2 regions of the Serratia grimesii genome follow, and region 2 is predicted to be linked to the other one. Evidence: predicted binding sites of a transcription regulator. Region 2 holds the regulator's gene; the other holds the start of a gene.
The links. Region 2 encodes CRP, which controls carbon source genes, mostly activating them, when cyclic AMP is high. Its sites were predicted from a motif close to ATGTGANNNNNNTCACAT; they were not measured.

Region 1 (7,982 bases), 890 kb from region 2:
ACCGCGTGTACAGCTAAAGATGCCACAATTCAGGTTATCCGTTGGCTCACCAAAAATACTCGCGACGCCCACGTTTGGCTCACCAGCGATCACCTTGGCACCGAGGTTGCTGACGCTGCCAATCTCCAGCAATTCAGGCAACGCTTGCTTCAGCAGTAATGGTTTCATGTCTCTCTCCTCTCATAAGAATTAACGGCGGCCTTTCCAGTAACCGGATGTCTGGTGCCAAACCTTGCCGGCAGTGGTCATCACCCGCCGCAGTTTGTCCTTGCCGAAGATATTGACGTGCGGAATCGAACTCATCAGATCGTAACGATCGGATCCTTCACTCATGCCCTCCGCCAACACCTTGCAGACGATATGGCTCGGCGTGACGCCAAAACCGGAATAACCCTGCACGTAGAACACGTTATCGTGCTGTGGCAAAGTACCAATCTGCGGGAACAGATTGGCGCTACAACACAGTGGGCCGCCCCAGGCCAGGTCGATCTTGACGTCATGCAGATAGGGGAACACCTTCAACATCAGATTACGGTTCCAGGCTTTGAGATCCGCCGGAATGTATTCGATCAGTCGGGTCGCGCTGCCGAACAGCAAACGGTTTTCATTGGTCACACGGTAATAGTCAATCACCGGACGGATGTCGCTGTAAGCACCGCGAATCGGGCTGATCTGGCGGATCAGTTCGTCAGGCAGCGGTTCGGTCGCCAGTTGGAAAGCATAGGTATTGATGGTTTTGTTGTAGATGAACGGTTCCATGCCGTTGAGAAAACCGTTACAGGCCCACAGCATCTTGTTGGCGCGTACCGATCCCATGGCGGTACGTACCTTAATACGCGAACCGTATTCCACGCCGAGCACGCTGCTGTTTTCAAAGATCTTCACGCCATAGCCGCTCAGCGCCTGAGCTTCCCCTAACAGCAGGTTAAGTGAATGCACGTGCCCGCCGCCCATGTGTTTCAATGCGCAGGTATAAGCGTCTGAACCCACCACCTGCTTCACTTCCGCACCGGTATAGAGTTCGATCTCTTCATCCGGCGATACCGCTTTAAACTCCTTCAGCCAGCTGCGCAAGGTTTTCTCCTGGCGCGCGTTGCTGCCGAGATAGCCGTAGCCAAAACAGAAGTCGGCATCGATGTGGTATTTTTTGATGCGCTCGCGAATAATCCCGGCACCAAGGTTGCTGATTTTAAAGATGGTTTCTAGCCCGGCAGGACCGACATGACGTTTGATCTTTTCCAGATCATGGCCGATCCCCGCCATCACCTGTCCACCGTTGCGGCCAGTGCCGCCGTAGCCCAGATGGCGCCCTTCAAGAATGGCAATATTGGTGATGCCCCGTTCCGCCAGCTCCAGTGCGGTATTAATGCCGGAGAAGCCACCACCGATGATGACCACGTCAACGTCCAGATCTTCTTCCAGCGTCGGGAAGCGCAGATCGTACTTCTTGGTTGCCGCGTAGTAGGTTAACGATTCGATATTATTATTCACTGCCGCACTCCCGATGACCTTGGCTCTATCATCGGATTATCAGCAAGCGACGTCGTCGTCGCTATGTCCCCTTAGGGACATTCGCAACAAATAATTAACACTCAGGCACTGCGTCGCAGCGGTGTGGCCAACAGCAGGCTGAACAGCTCGGCCTGTGAGCCGATATTCAGCTTGCTGTAGATGTTCTTGCGGTGATTTTTCACCGTACCCAGGCTGATAAACAGCCGGTCGGCGATCTGCTGTGAACCGGAGCCTTCAAGGATCAGATCCACAATTTCACGCTCACGTGGCGTCAACAGATAACGTGCCTGCACGGCATGGTCCGTCACCTTGTCCGGCGCAGCGGGCGCCGCGATCACTTCACCATGCAGGCGAGCGACACTTTTCAACAGTGTCAGCGCGTCGCGCAACTCTGTCAGTTGCGGAGAGCGTACTCCCACAGACTGACGCGCCGAGCCGAAAAACACCCCCAGCCCGCGTTCCGTCGTCAGGGGCAGCAGTACGCCAGCTTCATCGTGCCAGCCGGTTTTTCGGTAAAAATTACGGTAATAATCAGTATGGTAAAAACCGCACGGTGCGAGCTGGCGCAACGTTAACACTCCGTCACTCCCACCGCCATTCAGCGCCTGATAAAACGGATCCTGCAAATAAGCGCCCTGCTGGTAGAGTTGGTTAACCGCGTCGCTGTTTTCCTTCTCGGTTTTTATCAGGCAACGTGGTGCCTGGCCGCGTTCAAAAGCGTAGACAATAGCATTATCAAAGGCGAAAAAGCCTTCCAGCCAGGCCAGCAAGCTAGGATAAAAGCGTTGAGTCGCCACTGCGTCGATCACTGCTGATAATCGTTCGACCTGAATAGTCATATTCGCCCGCCATCATTAATAAATTAACAATCACTTTGCTCCGGCTTCATTCTGGCCTGCTTGTTATAGAAAACACTCAATAGCACCAAATGCAATCCCTGAATTGTTTACATGTTAAACAAATCACACCTTCGCGAGATTATCGCGCCCTGAAGCAATCATGCTGGGTTAACATATTAACGGAATGTCTTTCAGGCAGCGAAAAGCAGTGGTTCAGCCGCAGAGGCTGGCTTATGCTGTGGTTTTCGTGCGCCAAGGAGAGACTATGACCACCAGCCTGACGATCGCCAACCGCCATACCTGGTTCGGCCACGGCAGCATCAGCCAATTGATCCCGCTACTGACCGCAGAGCCGCAACCGACGCTGCTGTTTAGCTGCCGCTCATTTCTCAATGGCGCGGTGTATTCTTCCCTGGCGGACACGCTGACACCGCTGCTGATCGGTACCGAAATAGTCAGTCACGAGGCGTCGCCGCAAGAGATCGACGCCTGGGTCGCGCGCTGGCGCGGAAAAGCTCAACGCGTAGTCGCGATCGGCGGTGGCAGCGTACTGGATGCCGCCAAGGCATTTGCCGCACTGGTTGAACACCCGTTGCCGACCCTGCGCTATATGGAAAAAGTCGGCGACACTAAAATCAGTGGTGCCACCTTGCCGCTGATTGCCATTCCGACCACGGCCGGCACCGGCAGCGAAGTGACTCAGAACGCGGTAATCACAGATACTCACTTCAGCAAGGTAAAAGCCTCGCTGCGGCATAACAACTTTGTGCCGCATACCGCGATCCTGGATCCACAACTGCTACAGGGCACACCGGACAAGGTACTGGCTTATTGCGCCATCGATGCCTTCACCCATTTGTTCGAAGCTTACTTATCCAAAACCGCCAATGCCATGACACGTGAGATGTCGCTGACCGGTATCCGCCACTTCCTGCGTGCCTGGCCGACACTCAACCGCAGTGCTCAGGCACGTGAGGACATCATGCAAGCTTCCTACCTTGGTGGGCTGACGCTGAGCGCCGCAGGGTTAGGTGTGATCCACGGTATTGCAGGTGAAATTGGCGCATTGCGCGACTACCACCATGGACAGGTGTGTGGCCGTCTGCTGCTGCCCTTCCTCGAGCTGCTGGCGCAGAGTGAACAACCGCAACAGCGGGCACTGATGGCCGAACTCGCCACTCGCCTGTTCCCCGAACAACAAGACAGCCCGGAACGCTATCTGATCGACTTCATTACCCGCAACGCCATCGCCACGTTTTGGCAGGACGATCTGCCCATTTCCGCCGACGAACTGGCCGTCACACTGGCCAAATCCAACAGCAAGAACTCACTGATCGACTACAGTGCGCCGCAGCGGCAGCTGATGATCGAAGGCGCATTCCGCGTCGAATGATTATATAATTAGATCAAAGTAATAGCGGGAGATCGGAAATGGGTATCATCAGCTGGATTTTCACCGGCATCGCGATTGGCATACTGGTCGGCGTGCTGATCAAGATTTTCGGCAAGAAGAAAGATCAGTAACATCATGCTGTTCCATGAGCCGCCAGCAGGCACTCGTGGAACAGCTTCACGACCCGTTGCGGGCTGGGTGAACGCCGTAATACGCTGGAATACTCACAGTGGTAGCAGAACAGCGAGGGTTTGATCGCCCGCATCATCTTCTGCGCGACAAAAAATGCCGCATAGTGGTCGGGGAGAAAACCGACGTACTTACCGGAAAGGATTAATGTCGCTATCGATTCTTGGGCAAAACCCGTCGCTTTGCGATGCAAATGCTGTTGCAGGCTCAGTTCCATATTCGGCGAATGGTAACCTAATCCAGCAAAGGCATAATTGTGCAATAGATCCCAATTCAGCGTTTCATGATTAGCAGAAAATAATTCATGCTGCGCACCGCAATATAAGAACATCCTCTCATTAAATAACGAACTATAAGATAAACTTTCTGCACTACGGTGCATGGGAATAATGCCAACCTGAAATTGCCCATCAATAACGCCGCGCTCAATGGTATTTATCGGCTCCACATACATTTGCAAAGACACGTCCGGTGCCTGTTCACTAAATAACGCAATAGCTCGCCCGATATGTGCCTGTGGATTACTGACGGTATGATCAAATATCGCCACATGCAGTTGTCCACCCAAACGCTGGTGCACATCATCCACGCCACGACGGAAAGCCTCGGTTGCCGCCAAGAGATTAATGGTTTCCTGGTAAATCAGCAGCCCTTCGTCAGTGACCGCAAACCCCTCACGCCCGCGATGGCACAGTGTCAGGCCCAAACGCTGTTCCAGATCTTTGATATGCTTGCTGATGGTCGACAGACTGATATTCAATTCCAATTCGGCGGCGCTCATGCCACCACAGTCAACCACGGCCTTAAACACTCGCAGCAACCGCAAGTCCATATCCGATAACTGCCCCAAAAGTGCGCGCTTTTTTACTTGCATAAAACCTTAAGTAAGTTTCGACATATGATTATTCACATTAGTGAAGAAGCAGAACATAGTCAATTTAAAGCAACAATTCATTAACACGCCAGGTTATTTAATTAACCTCATCGATTCTCCCGCCCGGAGGGAAAAATGGCTGATTTAAATCACCCTAAAAATAAACCCGAACGTGAATGGTTAGAAGCACATTGGATGCCGTTTACCGGTAACCGTAATTTTAAAACCAACCCGCGAATGATAAGCCACGCTGAAGGCGTTTATTATACCAGCCAGGACGGGCGTAAAATATTTGACGGTTTATCAGGGCTATGGTGCTGCGGTTTAGGCCATGGCCGCAAAGAAATAGCCGACGCGGCTCATAAACAACTTTCCCAATTGGATTACTCCCCGGCATTCCAATTCGGCCATGCCTTATCGTTCGAGTTGGCGAATAAAATTAAAGCCATGACACCAGCCGGGCTGGATTATGTCTTTTTCACCGGATCCGGATCCGAAGCGGCAGACACTTCATTAAAAATGGCGCGGGCCTACTGGCGAGCCAAAGGTCAGGCAGGAAAAACCTGCTTTATCGGCCGCGAAAAGGGCTATCACGGTGTTAACTTCGGTGGGATTGCCGTGGGTGGGATTGCCGGTAACCGTAAAGCCTTTGGTACCAGCGCCGAGGCTGATCACCTGCCGCATACCTTGCTGACGGATAACGCTTTTTCACGCGGGATGCCTGCGCAGGGGGCCGAGCTGGCAGAAGAACTGAACCGGATCATCGCGCTGCGTGATGCTTCAACCATTGCTGCCGTCATTATTGAACCCTTTTCCGGCTCCGCTGGGGTGATTGTGCCGCCCGTTGGCTATCTGCAACGCATCCGTGAGATCTGCACCCAACACAATATTCTGCTGATCTTTGACGAAGTGATAACCGCCTTCGGCCGCTGCGGCGCGTTGACCGGAGCCGAAGCGTTCGGTGTCACGCCAGACATTATGAATATCGCCAAACAGGTGACCAACGGCGCGCAACCGATGGGGGCAGTAGTGGTTCGCCCAGAGATTTATCAGGCCTTTATGGACACCGATGACCCCGAGTATTTGCTCGAATTCCCGCACGGTTATACCTATTCCGCCCACCCGGTTAGCTGTGCCGTTGGGTTGGCGACACTGGATATTATTCAACGCGAGCAGATGATTGAGCGGGTTCAGGCACTGGCACCGTATTTTGAGCAGGCAGTGCACGGTTTACAGGGCTGCCACCACGTTACCGACATTCGCAATTTTGGCTTGGCGGCCGGTATCACGCTGGCGGCACGACCGGGAGAAGCAGCACGCAGGCCCTACGAGGTGGCAATGCGTTGTTGGGAAAAAGGGTTTTATGTCCGCTACGGCGGCGACACCCTGCAACTGGCGCCGCCGTTTATCAGCAGTGAGGCGCAGATCGATTCGTTAATCAACGCCTTGGGCGACGCCATCAACGCCACTGAATAAGGAGCGAATACCATGCCAATTGCACATTGGATCAACGGTCAGTCCGCCACTGGCGGCACCCGCAGCCAACCGGTATTCGATCCGGCGACCGGGCTGTCACATCAGGACGTGTTACTGGCTGACCGTGCCACCGTGGAAAGTGCCATAGATGCCGCCGAACGGGCCTATCCAGCCTGGCGAGATACCCCGCCGTTGAAACGGGCCAGGATCATGATTCGTCTTAAAGCGTTGCTGGAACAGCATGCCGACCACATCTGCCAACTGATAACCGCCGAGCATGGCAAAGTACTCAGTGACGCCATGGGTGAACTCCAACGCGGCATCGAAAATATTGAGTACGCCAGCTATGCACCGGAACTACTCAAAGGGGAACACAGTAAGGATGCCGGGCCCGGTATCGACAGTTGGAGTGAGTTTCAGCCACTGGGTGTCGTGGCCGGTATCACGCCCTTTAACTTCCCGGCGATGGTGCCGTTGTGGATGTGGCCGATGGCTGTGGCATGCGGCAATACCTTTGTATTGAAGCCTTCTGAACGCGTGCCCTCCTCCACGTTATATATCGCTCAACTGGCATCGGAGGCTGGGCTGCCACCCGGCGTATTGAATCTGGTCAACGGCGACCGCGAAGCCGTGGACACTCTGCTGCATGATCCACGCGTTAAAGCGGTGAGTTTTGTCGGATCGACGCCGGTAGCGGAGCATATTTATCACACCGGCTGCGGCCAAAACAAACGGGTGCAAGCATTGGGCGGTGCGAAAAATCACGCAGTGGTGTTACCGGACGCTGACATCACCGGCAGCGTCAATGCACTGATGGGGGCGGCATTCGGCTCTTGTGGGCAACGTTGCATGGCAATTCCACTGGTTGTCGCGGTAGGAGATGAAACCGCCGATGCTCTGATCGCCGGCTTGCAACAGCAAATGGCCAACATGAGGGTGGGTGCCGGTCGCGATAACCACAACGACATGGGTCCGCTGGTCACTCAGCAACATTATCAAAAGGTAAAAAGCTACATCGATCAGGGAGTTGAAGAAGGCGCCCGGTTGGTGGTCGACGGCCGTGAGTTGAAGGTACAAGACGGTAACGGGCAGCCCAGCCAAGGTTATTTCCTCGGCCCGACACTGTTTGACCGCGTACAACCCGGTATGCGGATTTATCAGGAGGAAATCTTCGGCCCCGTGTTAGGCATAGTGCGGGTCAACACGCTAAAAGAGGCAATGGCGATGATTGATGCCCATGAATACGGTAACGGCACCTGTCTGTTCACCCGCGACGGCGAGGCGGCACGTTACTTCTCTAATCATATTCAGGTCGGCATGGTGGGGATTAACGTTGCATTGCCGGTACCAGTGGCCTACCACTCATTTGGCGGTTGGAAACGTTCGCTGTTTGGCGACTTGCACGCTTACGGACCGGATGCCGTCAGGTTTTACACCAAGCGCAAAACCATTACCCAGCGCTGGCCTTCGTCCCATGACGCCCAGCATGCCAGCTTCAGCTTCCCGTCCGGGCAAGGGTAATTTCATAATAAAAATAATGATTTTATAGGGGCGAAGGCATTCGCCCTCTTTTTCCACGCGCTCTATTTAATCAGGCCCGGACAACGACATGCCATCGCAATGTGCTATCGCATGATCGCCGTCCGCAACATCACTCACTTACGCGTTGTTAATGGGGTATTGAATGAAAGAGCCCACA
Region 2 (7,982 bases):
CAGCACAATGTCAAAGTTGTCGCTCGAGGCACTGAACACGCCCTGTTTGATCGCCACTTCGCCGGTAGGGAAGTTTGGCATGACATGCAGGCCAAAAATCATCTCCACGCCGTCCAACACGCCGAGTTCAACCAGCTGTTGCGCGCCACCCGGTGGCACCTCCTCGGCGTGCTGGAAGATAAACCGTACCGACCCCTTGATCTGAGCCTGTAAGCGGCACAGCACGCTGGCAGCCCCCAGCAGCATTGCACTGTGCGCATCGTGGCCACATGCATGCATTACCCCAGGTCGGGTCGAACAGAAGGCTTCATCACTCACCTCCTGAATAGGCAGCGCATCAATGTCCGCACGCAACGCGTAACATGGCCCCGGCGCAGCACCTTGCAGCTCAGCGACCACACTGTTCGGTGTCGGTCTGGTGATCGTCAATGGGCCAAAGGTCGCCAACTCACCGGCGATATACTCTGCGGTATTCGTTTCCTGAAAAGACAGCTCGGGATAAGCATGTAGGTGTCGACGCCAGCGTACGACATCTCGTTCAACCTCGGCCAACAGCGTTTCAATATTCATGTTCATTCTCCTTAATTCAGTGCCGACTGGCGTGCTTTACCCGCCAACGGCAAGATCACCAATCCGGAAACCACCATCGCCATAGCCAAAAATATAAATGTGCTCATATAGCCATTGCTGATGGTGATCAGATATCCCATGACAACAGGAGCGACAAAACCACCCAATGTGCCCCCTGTGTTGATTAGCCCCATGGCGGCACCTATCACATCAACCGGCAGCCGTTTCATCGGCAACGTGAACACCGTGACAAACGACGCCATCAGGAAGACATAACCGAGGAACAGGAACAGGCTGGCGGCCAGCGCTGACCCGCTGGTAAATACCAGCCAGATACACAGCGCACTGAGCAGTGAACAAATGCAAATAACCAGCGGCTCACGCCCTTCCAAATAACGCCCCACCAGCCAACCGGTTGCCAGAGAGGAGATCCAGATCCCCAGCCCGCCCGCAGCCACCACCATGCTGGAAAGGCCAAGCGACATACCGCGCTGTTGCACCAGGAATTTTGGCAACCACGCCATTAGCCCGTAGGAGGGAATATTGATGCAGAAAATCGCCAAGAACAGCAGCAACACGATGGGGCTTTTCAGTAACGTGCGATAATTACTCCCCGTCGACCCGGGCTGTTTTGGCTCTGCCTGAGGCGGATTTGGTACCAGCCACAAAATACAGGCAGCGATCATAAAGGCCAGCATGCCAAGCATAGAAAACGAACCGCGCCAGCCGATATGTTCGAGACAATAAACGGCCACAAGAGGCCCGGCAGTCATTGCCAACCCTGCGGAAGACAACAAAATAGACTGCGCGAACGTGCGCTGCTCAAGAGGGAAATTGGCCACGACCGCTTTGGCGCATGAACTTGGATATCCAGAATGACCAATACCAGACAGGAAACGGAAGGTCACCAGCAGGCCCAGACCGAACCCCAGCAGGCCGAAACATAGTGCAAAGCCCCCCAGTAAAAACAGAGAACTGCACAGCACTTTCTTAAAGCCAAAACGATCGCAGAGCCAACCCGCCGGTATCTGGAACAATGAATACGCCAGGAAGAACATCCCTGTGATATAGCCCAGTTGCTCTGCCTGCAAATTAAACTCTCGTTCAATAGGCAACAGCGCAAAACCCATAACACTCTTGTCGATGTAAACCACTACATAACCCACAAACAGCAAAAAAATCATTAGCGAACGATTTTTCATAGCTGATATTCCTTTAAGTTATCGCCCCAGTGTATGCCCGACAGAATGGGCACGCGGTAATAGTGTGCGCTTCGTCACTTTATAGTTTTAATAACAACCAATTAAGTCATACATGGCGAAATTATAGGCTTTACGCAGGCGGCGTAAGATGCAATCTTTTAAGCGGTGATGCTTTTTACTGATAGGGGGGGATGAGTGCGCTATTTACCTAAGTTGCAGCAGTTAAAGGTATTCCAACAGGTCATCCGCAGCGGCAGCATCCGTGGTGCGGCTCGCGCCCTGGGGCAATCCCAACCCGCAGTGAGCCGTAGCATCCGCGAACTGGAGCAAACGTTGGAAACCCAGTTAATTCTGCGCAGTAGCCAAGGGATGACGTTAACCGCAACCGGCCGTGCTTTTTCGCTGCGGATGCAGCTTATCCTGGAGGAATTGCAGCGCGCTTCCGATGAGATCCAGCAACTCAATCAACATTCACAGGGTAGCGTCGCCATCGGCTGCTCTTCGTTACTGGCACTTACGGTACTGCCAGGGCTGGTAGATGCGTTCAAATGTCAGTTCCCGCAAGCCAACCTGATAATCCGCGAAGCGCAGCTATCTACTCTGTTGCCGGCCTTGCGTGAGGGGAGACTGGATTTCGTCGTCGGCACTGTTAGCCCAGGACTTCCGCTGGAAGAAATGTGTCATGAGCCGTTATTCAACGCGCCATTTTGCATTATCGCACGTGATGGGCACCCGCTGGCGCAGGCAACGTCGCTGGATGATTTGCGGCAAGCCAAGTGGCTGCTGCCGGAAACCGACATGGGGTATTATCATCAATTACAGTCAGTACTCGGAAACTTTTATCAACAGTTGACCCATGCGCCGATTCGTTCGGATTCTGTAGTCTGTGGACTGAACATGGTGTTGGAAACGGACTGTTTGACTATCGTGGCGCGGGCGATGAGCAACCCATTCTCTTTGCGGGGAAAATTGGCAATCCTGCCTATCGACACTTTGCCACAGGCGCAATATGGCGTGCTGTATTCGCAAAAATCGCCGCTGACAGTGACGGCGCGGCGATTTCTCGATTTATTACGTACCCATTGCCAACGCTACAGCTGGTAGGGTCAGGCTACGTCGCGGATCTCGAAGCTGTGAGTCACACTGGCGGCCTTACTCAGCATCAATGACACCGAGCAGTATTTCTCTGCCGAGAGGTTCACCGCCCGCTCAACGACTTTGTCACTCAGATCCTTACCGGTCACGATAAAATGCAGGTTGATATGGGTGAACAAACGCGGTGCTTCTTCACGTCGTTCAGAAGTCAGCTTGACCTCGCAGTCGCGCACATCATTACGCCCTTTTTGCAAGATCGACACCACATCGATAGCACTGCACCCCCCCACCGACATCAGCACCATTTCCATCGGGCTAGGCGCTTTATCGCCCGCATTGCCGTCCATCAATACCTGATGGCCAGACGCGGACTCACCCAGAAACGTTAACCCTTCCACCCACTTAACTCTTGCCTGCATGCTGGTCACTCCGGTTAATTTCTTAAAATCAGGGTACGCTTTCGCATAGAAACTGGCAACGGAACCTGATGCTAATCATGCTGAAGCGAGACAACACAAGACACCCGCCTCACTCTGTGCTACAAACAGAGCCGCAATAAATCTTTCCGGGACACTGATTTCAGGGAAACTCCCAGGGAAAGGCTCCTTTACCGGTATGTTAACAGAATGTAGCTTGCAGCTCTCCCGGCAAGTTAATATGCTAGAGCGACAGCGTATATTTATGACACGCCTCAAAATCTGCTGATAGCCACCATTAAAACAACGGCGACAACAGGTTTTACAGGGAACTCTGACCCCTGTGACACAAGGCAGCGATAACAACAGAGGATAACAGCGAATGGTTCTCGGCAAACCGCAAACAGACCCTACTCTCGAATGGTTCCTGTCTCATTGCCATATCCACAAATATCCATCCAAAAGTACGCTGATTCACCAAGGTGAAAAGGCCGAAACGCTTTACTACATCGTTAAAGGCTCCGTCGCGGTGCTGATTAAGGATGAAGAAGGTAAAGAGATGATTTTGTCCTACCTTAACCAGGGGGATTTCATCGGCGAGCTTGGATTATTTGAAGAAGGTCAGGAGCGTAGCGCCTGGGTTAGGGCGAAAACCGCCTGTGAAGTGGCTGAAATTTCCTACAAGAAATTCCGCCAGCTAATTCAGGTCAACCCAGACATCCTGATGCGCCTGTCAGCCCAGATGGCAAACCGTCTGCAGATAACGTCTGAGAAAGTGGGTAACCTCGCCTTCCTCGACGTTACAGGCCGTATCGCGCAAACACTGCTGAACCTGGCAAAACAACCTGATGCCATGACCCATCCTGATGGTATGCAGATTAAAATTACTCGCCAGGAAATTGGCCAGATCGTCGGTTGTTCACGTGAAACCGTTGGCCGTATTCTGAAAATGCTGGAAGATCAAAACCTGATCTCCGCGCACGGCAAAACTATTGTCGTTTACGGCACGCGTTAATCACTGAAAAAACGGCGCGATGTTTCGCGCCGTTTTTTTATGCCCCAAGTCATCATGTGGCGCCGACTGATTTACCACCCGGAAGTCAATTACGCACTGCGGCAAACGCTGGTGCTGTGCCTGCCAGTGCTACTCGGCCTGTTGATCGGCCAACTGCAATACGGACTGTTATTTTCTCTGGTTCCTGCCTGCTGTAATATTGCCGGGCTGGATACCCCTCACAAACGCTTCTTCAAACGCCTGATCGTCGGTGGTTCGCTATTTGCACTCAGCAGCCTGCTATTGCAGCAAGCATTGCTGTGGCACCTGCCGTTGCCGGTACTGATGCTCGGCCTGGCGCTGCTCCTCGGCGTAAGCGGTGAAATCAGCCCGTTACATGCCCGCCTGCTACCCGCCTCGCTGGTTGCTGCCATCTTTTCTCTCAGCATGGCCGGTACAGTTCCGCTTTGGCACGCACCGTTGCTATACGTCGTGGGCACAGCCTGGTACGGCCTGTTTACCTGGTTTTGGTTCACGCTGTGGAAAGAGCAACCGATGCGCGAGTCGCTCAATCAGCTCTATCTGGAACTGGCAGATTACTTTGAAGCCAAATATTCGCTGCTGACCCAACATACCGATCCACAGACCGCGTTACCGCCCCTGTTGGTGCGCCAGCAAAAAGTGATGGATCTAATCACCCTGCTGTATCAGCAGCTTAACTTTCTACCGCACGCCAGTAACCTCGAGCAAAAGCGCCTGCAGCGTACTTTTCAGGTCGCACTGGATTTGCAGGAACACATTACCGTCAGCCTGCATCTACCGGAAGAAGTGCAAAAACTGGTGGAACAGAGCCAAGCCGAAGCGATCATCCGCCGTAATGCACAGGTGATTGCCGGCCGCCTGCGCACGGTGGCGCACGATATTCTTTATCACCAGCATTCTCAGCGCTTCAATATGGACAATGAACTGGCGGCACTAGAAAAAGTGGCGACGCAGCACCCAGACAACCCGGTTGGGCAGTTCTGTTACTACCATTTCAGTCGCATCGCCCGTCTGCTGCGCACCCAGCACCCACTTTACCGTCGCGATTTGATGGCCAATCAAAACCGCCTGCCTTTCTGGCCCGCCTTGGTCAGCTATCTGTCATTCAAATCCAACGCCCTGCGCAATGCGGCGCGATTGGGTGTCACACTTGCTGCGGGCAGTAGCCTCGGGATGGTTTTCAACCTGCCTAAACCTTACTGGATCCTGTTGACCATCATGCTGGTGAGCCAGAACGGCTATAACGCCACCCGGGTACGTATCCAGCACCGTGCACTCGGTACTTTGGTCGGGCTGGTGATCGCTGCTGGCCTGCTGCAATTGCAGCTGCCTGAGGCAGAAACGCTCAGCGTGATGTTGGTGATCACTCTGCTCGCCTACTTGGTCTCGCGTAAAAACTACGGGCTGGCGGTGATTGGCTTTACGGTGACAGCGGTCTACACCTTGCAATTACTGGCGCTAAACGGCACCCATTTCTTGGTACCGCGCCTGATCGATACCTTGATTGGGTGTGTGCTGGTGTTCGGTAGCACCATCTGGTTGTGGCCGCAGTGGCAAAGCGGCTTGCTGCGTAAAAACGCCCACCAGGCGCTGGAGAACGATCAACAGGCATTGCGTTTGCTGCTGGAAGAGCAAGAACCCGACCCCAGTGCACTGGCCTATGCCCGTATGCAGGTCAATCAGGCGCACAATGCGCTTTTCACCTCATTGAATCAGGCGATGCAGGAACCGGGATTTGAATCGAGCTATCTGGCGGATATGCGCCTGTGGGTGACACACAGCCAGTTTATTGTCGAACACCTTAATGCGATGACTATTCTGGCGCGCGAGCACTATATGCTGACGCCAAAACTGGCGGAGGAATATCTGCAATCTTGTGAGATTGCGCTGCAAAGCTGTCAGCAACGGCTGGAGTACGACGGGCCAAGCAGTGGCAACAGCATTATGCAGCCGCCGGATTTGCACCCTGATATGCCGGTGACCGAAATGGAACGCCACCTGCGGCGTATTTTGTCGCACCTGAGCGTCATGCATACCATCTCGTCATTGGCCTGGAGCCAACGCCCACATCATGGCATTTGGCTGAAGCGTAAACTCCGCGATCAATAAGGGCGCCGTATGGCGCCCCCGTTATCAAGACAACGCATTAAGCGTTAATCACATCCTGCACGGCCAACTCAAACAATGCCATACCGTCATCGATGTCCTGAGTTTCCACAACCAGTGAAGGGGCAAAGCGAATGACATTTGGCCCTGCGTTAAGAATCATCAGCCCACGAGCGGCAGCAGCAGTCAGGAAGTCGCGCGCCTTGCCGTGGTATTGCGGAGTCAGCTCAGCGCCAATCAGCAAGCCCATGCCACGGATGTCACTGAAGATACCGTACTTCTCGCCAATCTTCTTTAATGCCTGCACGTAAAAACCATGGCGCAGTTCAATGCCACTCAGTACTTCTGGCGTATTGATCACGTCCAGCGCTGCTTCTGCCACAGCACAGGCTAGCGGGTTGCCACCGTAGGTGGTGCCATGAGTACCCACCTGCATTACCGAAGCAATGTCTTCGGTGGTCAACATGGCGCTGACAGGGAAACCACCACCGAGTGCTTTGGCTGTGGTAAGAATGTCCGGCGTTACACCATAATGCATGTAAGCGAACAGCTTACCGCTACGCCCCATACCACTTTGTACTTCATCGAATACCAGTAGCGCCTGGTGCTTATCGCAGAGTTCACGCACACCTTTGAGGAATTCGGCATTTACCGGGGTAATACCGCCCTCACCCTGAATCGGCTCCATCACTACCGCACAGGTGTGATCATCCATTATGGCTTTTACTGCGGCCAGATCGTTGAACGGCACGTGCACGATATCCGCAGGTTTCGGCCCAAAGCCGTCAGAATACTTGGCCTGCCCACCCACCGAGACGGTGAATAGCGTGCGACCGTGGAAAGCGTTATAAAACGCGATGATTTTGGTTTTATACGGACTGTGGCGGGTAATGGCGTAATGGCGCGCCAGCTTGAAGGCCGCTTCGTTGGCTTCTGCACCGGAGTTGGCGAAAAACACCCGGTCGGCAAAGGTGGCGTTGATCAACTTGGTGGCCAGACGCAGCGCTGGCTCGTTAGTAAAAACGTTGCTGGTATGCCACAGGGTTTCGCCCTGCTGTTTCAGCGCCTCGACCAAAGCCGGGTGACAGTGCCCTAACGCCGTCACCGCAATGCCGCCAGAGAAATCGATATACTCTTTCCCCTGCTGGTCCCACACGCGGCTGCCTTTGCCCCTGACCGGAACAAACTGCGCGGGTGCATAAACAGGCAGGATAACCTGGTCAAAGGTACTGCGGTTAACTGCGGATTTTTCGGTCATTATGGGGCCCACCCTAAATGTGACTCAGTCTTTTGGTTGCGATTGAGTGAAAATATAATCACAAAATATGCATAAAAAACCAATAAAGGGCAAACGCAAATCGTCTTCGCGGTTAAAAAAAACCTAACCGGTTAACTTTTAAGGAAATTATCCAGCAGCTGGTGGCCCTGCTCGCTAAGGATACTCTCCGGGTGGAACTGCACCCCTTCCAGCGCCAGTTGGCGGTGGCGGATCCCCATAATTTCATCGCGTACGCCGTCGCGCTCGCTCCAGGCCGTCACGTCAAAACAGTCCGGCAA

Region 1: the regulator CRP is predicted to act here: its motif matches at 2,463-2,480, upstream of SGBXF1_RS02725 (iron-containing alcohol dehydrogenase).

The regions. Positions count from the first base shown of each region.
Region 1 is NZ_LT883155.1:584,322-592,303, reverse strand. Features, by position in the region: gene SGBXF1_RS02740 (cupin domain-containing protein) at 1-168, opposite strand, end outside; gene SGBXF1_RS02735 (NAD(P)/FAD-dependent oxidoreductase) at 190-1,491, opposite strand; gene SGBXF1_RS02730 (helix-turn-helix transcriptional regulator) at 1,593-2,351, opposite strand; gene SGBXF1_RS02725 (iron-containing alcohol dehydrogenase) at 2,617-3,744, shown strand; gene SGBXF1_RS02720 (LysR family transcriptional regulator) at 3,878-4,807, opposite strand; gene aptA (omega-aminotransferase AptA) at 4,943-6,283, shown strand; gene SGBXF1_RS02710 (CoA-acylating methylmalonate-semialdehyde dehydrogenase) at 6,296-7,804, shown strand; gene SGBXF1_RS02705 (APC family permease) at 7,968-7,982, shown strand, end outside.
Region 2 is NZ_LT883155.1:4,783,860-4,791,841, forward strand. Features, by position in the region: gene SGBXF1_RS22390 (amidohydrolase) at 1-576, opposite strand, end outside; gene SGBXF1_RS22395 (MFS transporter) at 582-1,772, opposite strand; gene SGBXF1_RS22400 (LysR substrate-binding domain-containing protein) at 1,968-2,876, shown strand; gene SGBXF1_RS22405 (OsmC family protein) at 2,879-3,286, opposite strand; gene crp (cAMP-activated global transcriptional regulator CRP) at 3,666-4,298, shown strand; gene SGBXF1_RS22415 (YccS/YhfK family putative transporter) at 4,353-6,428, shown strand; gene argD (bifunctional acetylornithine/succinyldiaminopimelate transaminase) at 6,466-7,683, opposite strand; gene SGBXF1_RS22425 (aminodeoxychorismate synthase component II) at 7,815-7,982, opposite strand, start outside.